One region of the Mesorhizobium sp. M0778 genome, then DNA from elsewhere that is predicted to be linked to it. Evidence: predicted binding sites of a transcription regulator. Region 1 holds the regulator's gene; each other region holds the start of a gene.
What was found. Region 1 encodes PhoB, which activates phosphate uptake and scavenging genes when phosphate is short. Its sites were predicted from a motif close to TGTCATNNANCTGTCAT; they were not measured.
Positions count from the first base shown of each region.

Region 2: the regulator PhoB is predicted to act here: its motif matches at 1,171-1,187, upstream of NKI22_RS01315 (inorganic phosphate transporter).
Region 3: the regulator PhoB is predicted to act here: its motif matches at 1,134-1,150, upstream of NKI22_RS11965 (LTA synthase family protein).

Region 1 covers NZ_JAMYPA010000001.1:534,431-536,699, forward strand. The annotation lists gene phoU (phosphate signaling complex protein PhoU) at 1-502, shown strand, start outside; gene phoB (phosphate regulon transcriptional regulator PhoB) at 519-1,208, shown strand; gene NKI22_RS02755 (ROK family protein) at 1,218-2,269, opposite strand, start outside.
Region 2 covers NZ_JAMYPA010000001.1:254,332-256,600, forward strand. The annotation lists gene NKI22_RS01315 (inorganic phosphate transporter) at 1-1,117, opposite strand, end outside; gene NKI22_RS01320 (TetR/AcrR family transcriptional regulator) at 1,238-1,774, opposite strand; gene NKI22_RS01325 (efflux RND transporter periplasmic adaptor subunit) at 1,925-2,269, shown strand, end outside.
Region 3 covers NZ_JAMYPA010000007.1:21,875-24,143, reverse strand. The annotation lists gene NKI22_RS11965 (LTA synthase family protein) at 1-1,093, opposite strand, end outside; gene fabD (ACP S-malonyltransferase) at 1,340-2,269, shown strand, end outside.

The DNA of each region.
Region 1 (2,269 bases):
CCTGATCGCCAAGCGCCAGCCGATGGCCCACGATCTGCGCCATGTCGTCGGGGCGATCCGCATGGCCGGCGATCTCGAACGCATCGGCGACCTTGCCAAGAATATCGCCAAGCGTGTGAGTGCGGTCGGCCTTAGCGTCACACCGCGCGACCTATCGCATTCCATCGATGCGATGGCGCAGCTGGTGCTCATCCAGGTGCAGGGCGTCATCGAGGAGTATGCTGCAGGCGATGCGGCCGCGTTGGCCAAGCTACGCGCCGCCGACGAGCGCATCGACGTCAAATATACGTCGGTGTTCCGCGAACTGTTGACCTACATGATGGAAGACCCGCGCAACATCACCGCTTGCACGCATCTGCTGTTCTGCGCCAAGAATCTGGAGCGGATCGGCGACCATGTCACCAACATCGCCGAAAATGCGTATTATGTGCTGACCGGCGAGCAATTGCCGGTCAATCGTCCGAAGCAAGACGAAACGACAATGTCCGCACCGGCGACATGATGGGGGTGCCCAGCCGATGATCGCACCACGCATAATGGTGGTGGAGGACGAGGAGCCGTTGGGTGTGCTGCTCCGCTACAATCTCGAATCCGAAGGCTACCAGGTCGAGGTGGTGACACGCGGCGACGAAGCCGAGATCCGTTTGCAGGAGAATGTGCCCGATCTTCTGGTGCTCGACTGGATGATACCAGCGGTTTCCGGCATCGAGCTCTGCCGCCGGTTGCGGGTGCGCCCCGAAACCGAACGGCTGCCGATCATCATGCTGACCGCGCGCGGCGAGGAGAGCGACCGGGTACGCGGTCTTTCGACCGGCGCCGACGACTATCTGGTCAAACCGTTTTCGACACCGGAATTCATGGCCAGGGTCAAGGCGCTGCTGCGCCGCGCCAAGCCGGAAGTGCTGTCCAGCGTGCTGAAGGTCGGCGACATCGTGCTCGATCGCGAATCGCACAGGGTGTATCGCAAGAAGACCGAGATCCGGCTCGGGCCGACCGAATTCCGGTTGCTCGAATTCATGATGCGGCATCCGGGCCGCGTCTTCTCGCGCAGCCAGTTACTCGATAATGTCTGGGGCGAGACGATCTATATCGACGAACGCACCGTCGACGTGCATGTCGGGCGGCTGCGCAAAGCCGTCAACAACGGCCGCATGCCTGATGTCATCCGCACCATCCGCGGTGCCGGCTACGCGATCAGGGAAGATTGACCCGCCCAGTCAGGCTACGTTCTTTCTGACGCCGGGCCTCATTTGCGCGCCCGGCGCGAAAATCTGCTGGTCGACGAAGCTTAACGCCCGCATTGCACAGCCTTCGCGGATCAGCGGCAATTCGTTCGGCTCGGTATCGAAGGAGATCGAGCCCGTATGCTGGCCGCCGGCGGTCTGGGCGATGGCCTTCCGCAAGGCCGGCTCGATCAGATCAAAGGCGGCGGCACTGGCGCCGACCATTGCGACCGGTGCCGGATCGATCAGCGCGAACAGCGAGCCGAGACCGAAACCCAGCGCTTCGCCGGCCTTGCGGTAGGCTTCGCGTTCCGGCCCGTCCTTCTCGCGCGCCCGAACCGCCAGCGCGCGCATGTCGGCGTCGCTGACGTCGGCGACCGGTTGGCTGTCTTCGCTCATCTGCGTGGCGTTGCGCCAGATGGCGTAATTGCCGGCATAGGCCTCGATGCAGCCGCGCCGCCCGCAACGGCAGAGCGCGCCGCCCGGACGATGGATCATGTGGCCAAACTCGCCGCCCGAGGAATGCGTGCCGGTGAACAGCTCGCCCTTCAACACCAGCCCCATGCCGATGCCGTGCGAAAGCAGGATGGCGATGAAGTCGTCGCGATAGCGATCCGGATCGCGCCAGCGCAAAGCCACCGCCATCATATTGCAGTCGTTCTCCACCGTGGCCGGGATGCCGAATTCATCTTCCAGCATGTCGGCAAAGGCGATGTCCGTCTGGGGCGTGATCGGCGACCACAGCATGGCGCGTGCAGGGGAGTCGGTAATTCCCTGAATCGCCAGGGCGATGCGGGCGACACTGCGGACGTCAAGATCTGGATCGTCCAGCCGGCGCCGGACGATGGCCATGCATTCGCGGATCAGTTCGTCGCGCGGCATGGTCAGCGTGTCCAGCCGGCGCTGTTCCTCGGCGACCACCTGCCCCGCATAGTCGATGATGGCGGCCGACAGGAAATTCAGCGACAACACCACGGTCAGCACCGCCGCCGCTTCCGGATTGAGGGCGAGGCCGACCTGCGGACGACCGCGTTTCAACGAAACGG
Region 2 (2,269 bases), 280 kb from region 1:
CGTTGCTGACCAGCGTTGTCGGCAGCTTTTCCACGGACGGATAGGGCGACAACATTGCGCTAGTGTCGTGGATGAAGCTCTGCAGGGCAGGCGTGGTTTCGTCCTTCCAGGTCTTGGTGCGAACGGCGTCACCGACCACGGTTGCCGCGTCGGTCACGGCGACGCCGGGCTTGACGTATTTGCCGAGTACCGTTTCGACCTGCGTCGCTGCGGACTTGTAAGCTTCGAGATAGTTCACGTCCGGTGTGCGGTTGAGCGCGAAGGCGGTCGGCACCACGCCGATCAGGATGAGCATGATGAGGCCCATGCCCTTTTGCCCGTCATTGGAGCCGTGGGCAAAGCTGACGCCGGTGCAGGTGAAGATGAGCAGCGCCCGGATCCACAGCGGCGGCGGAGCGCTCGACTTCGGCGCCTCGTAAAGCTCGCGGTTCCTGACCAGCAGCTTCATCACCAGAAGCAGCAGCCCAGCCAGGCAAAACCCGACCAGCGGCGAGATCAGAAGCGACAGGCCGACATTGCTCGCCTGCGACCAGTCGATGCCGCTGGTGATGGAACCGGCCGGCGCCGTGAACTGGTTGGCGAGGCCGACGCCGATGATCGAACCGATCAGCGTGTGCGAGCTCGAGGCAGGCAGGCCGAGATACCAGGTTCCGAGGTTCCACATGATCGCTGCGACCAGCAGCGCAAAGACCATGGCCAGCCCGGAGCTTGATCCGACCTGAAGGATCAGTTCGACCGGCAGCAGCGAAATGATGCCGAAGGCGACCGCCCCGCTGGCGGTGAGCACGCCGAGGAAGTTGAAAAAGCCGGACCACATCACTGCAAGCTCGGCCGGCATGGAATGGGTGTAGATCACCGTTGCCACCGCATTGGCGGTGTCGTGAAAACCGTTGACGAATTCGAAGCCGAGCGCGATCAGCAGCGCCAGGCCAAGCAGAATCCACGGCACCGCGACGGTGCTGGTCAGGTCCTGGCTGAGCGCGTAGCCGACATAGGCAAGGCCGCCCAGGATGATGACGGCAAAGGCCGGCAGAAACCATTTGCCGGTGCTGTTTGGCCGGTCGAGCGGATGCTCCGGCCTTGGAATTCCTGCTTCGCTGGAAACAATATCGACCATACCCCACTCCTCTTGCGTTGCAGCAAAGAATGGGAGGACGCTATGTCGGCACAATGAAGCCTGTGTGACGGCAGAGCACTTTGAGATTGGAGCAGATAGTGCTGGACGGTGGTTCCTGATCTATTCCGCGATCTCCAGCAGGGTCGATATCAGCAACCGGCGCTCGTCGGCGGAGAGAATGTCCGAACCGAACAGGTTCATGCTGCGAAGCCCTTCGATAGCGAGATAGCAGACCAGCAGCGCCTTGAGATTCGGCGTCTCCTGCTTCAGCCGCTCGAACACTTGCCGCCTGAACGATTTTATCGGCGTCAGGAAATCGGGATCCTCGGCAATCGCCGAAAATATCCAGGTCGCCGACGGTTTCGACTCCTCGGCATGCTCGGCCGAAAGCCTGATATAGGCCGCAAGCGGGCTCTCACCGCTGACGCCGTTGGTGCGGGCGGCCTCAAGCGCCTGTTGGAACGCGCTGAGATAATCCTCCACCAGCGCCTGCATCAATTTCGCCTTGGTCGGGAAATTGTAGAGAAGACCACCCTTCGACACGCCGGCACGGCTGGCGACCGCATCCAGCGACAGGCTGCCGGGACCCGTCTCGCGCGCCACGTCGGCGGCGGCGGCGAGGATCTTCTCGCGCGAATTTGTTCTGCGGGCCTTCATCAATCGTTCCCCATTCATTAGCTTAAGCGGAATTGACAAGACCGTCCAGACGGTACAGTAAGATTGCCGTCATTTGAAATTGGGACCAGTCACAGGTATGTGTTCCGGTCATCCGACCGTTATGCTGGGCCATGGCCGAGGGGACTGTTCGTGATCAAGCGCTTCATCATCGCCTTCATTCTGCTCGTGCTGGTGTGCGGCGGCATCGTCGGCTTCAACCTGTTCCGCGACAATGCGATCAAACAGTTTTTCGCCACCATGAAGCCGCCGGCCGCGACCGTGTCGACGGTCATCGTCAAACCGATGTCCTGGACGCCCGGCGTCGAGGCGATCGGTACTGTCAGTGCCGTGCGCGGCGTCGACCTGACCGTCGAAACCGCGGGTATCGTCAAGGACATCCAGTTTCATGCCAATCAGAAGGTCGCCGCCAACGCCGTGCTGCTGCAGCTCGACGATGCCGTCGAGCGGGCCGACCTCGTGGCGTCGAAGGCGCAA
Region 3 (2,269 bases), on a different contig from region 1:
GGATGGCGCGTGCCCGATAGCCCTGACTTTTCAGGAAGGTCGCCAGTGACGGGGTCGGTGTCCGCACATATTGCTGGTAAGGAATACTGCCCGCCGGCAGGAAGGCGTTGGAAAAGCCGGTCAGGGCCTCGAACTCGATGTTGGCCGTCATGCCGCCGAATTCGGGCGAGAACATGTAGCCCGTGCGCAGTGCCCGCACATTGGGGATAGGGTCGGGCGTGATGGTGACGCCGGGCAGCTTGGTCGGATCCCAGAAGGATTCGCTCATGACGACGATGATGTCGGGCTTCTCGGCGGGTACCGAGACCGTCACCTGCGGTTTGCCGATCGCTTCGATCGCCTTGCCGGAATAGCCGGGCGGCGCCGAGACATGGGCCATCGGGACGTTCAGCGCGAATGCGAGCGCAAAACCATTCGAGGCATAGTTTTCCTTCTGGTCCCACATGATCGGGATGATCTGCAGCCGGTCGCGCGTCCATGAGAAAGTGGCATAGTCCATGATGGAGACGAAGAAGGCGATCAGCGGCACTGTCAGCGTCAGCCGGGCAAGGCGGCCCTTGTGGCTGAGCGCCGGAACGCGGCGGCGCCATAGCCGCCAGCCATAGACGAGAAGCGACAGCCCGCCGACGATGCCGATCGCCAGGGCAATGGCGGTTCCCGGGCGATCGCGTACCAGGAGCGGCATCAGCGCCACGATCTGCCGGGAATAGAGGAAATCGGTCGGATAGAGCGGATCGCCGAGATAGAGCGACTTCTGGTGGCCGACGAACGCCAGCGACAACGTCAGCGGCGCGAGGATCATCAGGCTCTGATGGCTGCGGCCGAGCACGGCGTCGAGCCCTATGAGGATCAACGCAAAAATGATGATTGTGGTCCAGCCGGGTTTGAAGGGCTGCAGAAAGAAGTCGATGGTGCCGGCAAAGTTGCCGCGCACGATCAATTCGATAGCGAACACCAGGATGGCCGCGGCCAACAGGCTGATGAAGCCATAGCGGATGACAGGCCATTTGCGCCCTGGCAGATAGCCGGTGGCCGGATCGCCTTCGAGAAACTGTGGCGCGGCCTCGGCTGCGCTCTTCTTGGTCTTTGCCACTGCGATAGTTCCCCGGCCCGCAACAAAAGCGTCACTCGACTGTCATCGAACTGTCACGCAAAGCTAGCGCCTGTGGCGGAAATAAGAAGAGCCAGCAAACAAATCGTGAGCGGTTTTCATCATGAGTGATCGCCAAAAAGCCTGCCGAAACAGGCACTCGGCCGACGTTGCGCGGTCAAGGTTGGACTTGACTTGGCCGCACGCCTTGCGTCACAGGCAACGAGAACCAGCAGCTGGGAGCCGCCGATGGCCATCGCATTCACCTTTCCGGGGCAGGGCAGCCAGGCTGTCGGCATGGGCAAGGACCTTGCCGATACCTTTGTTGAATCGCGGCGGATCTTCGAGGAAGTCGATGATGCGCTCGGCGAAAATCTATCGAAGCTTATCTGGGAAGGCCCGGAAGAGACGCTGACGCTGACCGCCAATGCCCAGCCGGCGCTGATGGCGGTGTCGCTTGCCGCAATCCGGGCGTTGGAGGCGCGCGGCTTCTCCCTGAAAGGCAAGGTCACCTATGTCGCCGGCCACTCGCTTGGCGAATATTCGGCACTTGCGGCCGCCGGTTTCGTTTCGGTCGCCGACGCCGCCCGACTGTTGCGCATCCGGGGTAACGCCATGCAGGCGGCGGTACCGGCCGGCGAGGGCGCCATGGCGGCGATCATCGGGCTGGAACAAGCCGACGTCGAAGCCGCCTGCGCAGAGGCTGCCCAAGGCGCGGCCAAAGATCCCGCGCAAGCCTTGGTTTGCCAGATCGCCAATGATAATGGCGGCGGCCAGCTGGTAATCTCCGGCGCCAGGTCGGCGGTCGAACTGGCGGCGAAGCTATGCACGGAGAAGGGCGCCAAGCGGGCGCTCATGCTGCAGGTTTCGGCGCCCTTCCATTCGGCATTGATGAAGCCGGCGGCCGAGATCATGCGGGAGGCACTGGCCGCCGTGACGAAGAGTGCACCGGCCGTGCCGCTGGTCTCCAATGTTACGGTGACCCCGACGAGCGATCCCGACGAGATCGCCCGCCGCCTCGTCGAACAGGTGATCGGGCGCGTGCGCTGGCGCGAAACGGTGGAGTGGTTCGGCGCGAATGGCGTTGCGACGCTATATGAAGTAGGCGCCGGCAAGGTTCTGTCGGGGCTGGCGCGGCGCATTAACCGCGATATTGCCACCAGTGCAATCGGATCCGCG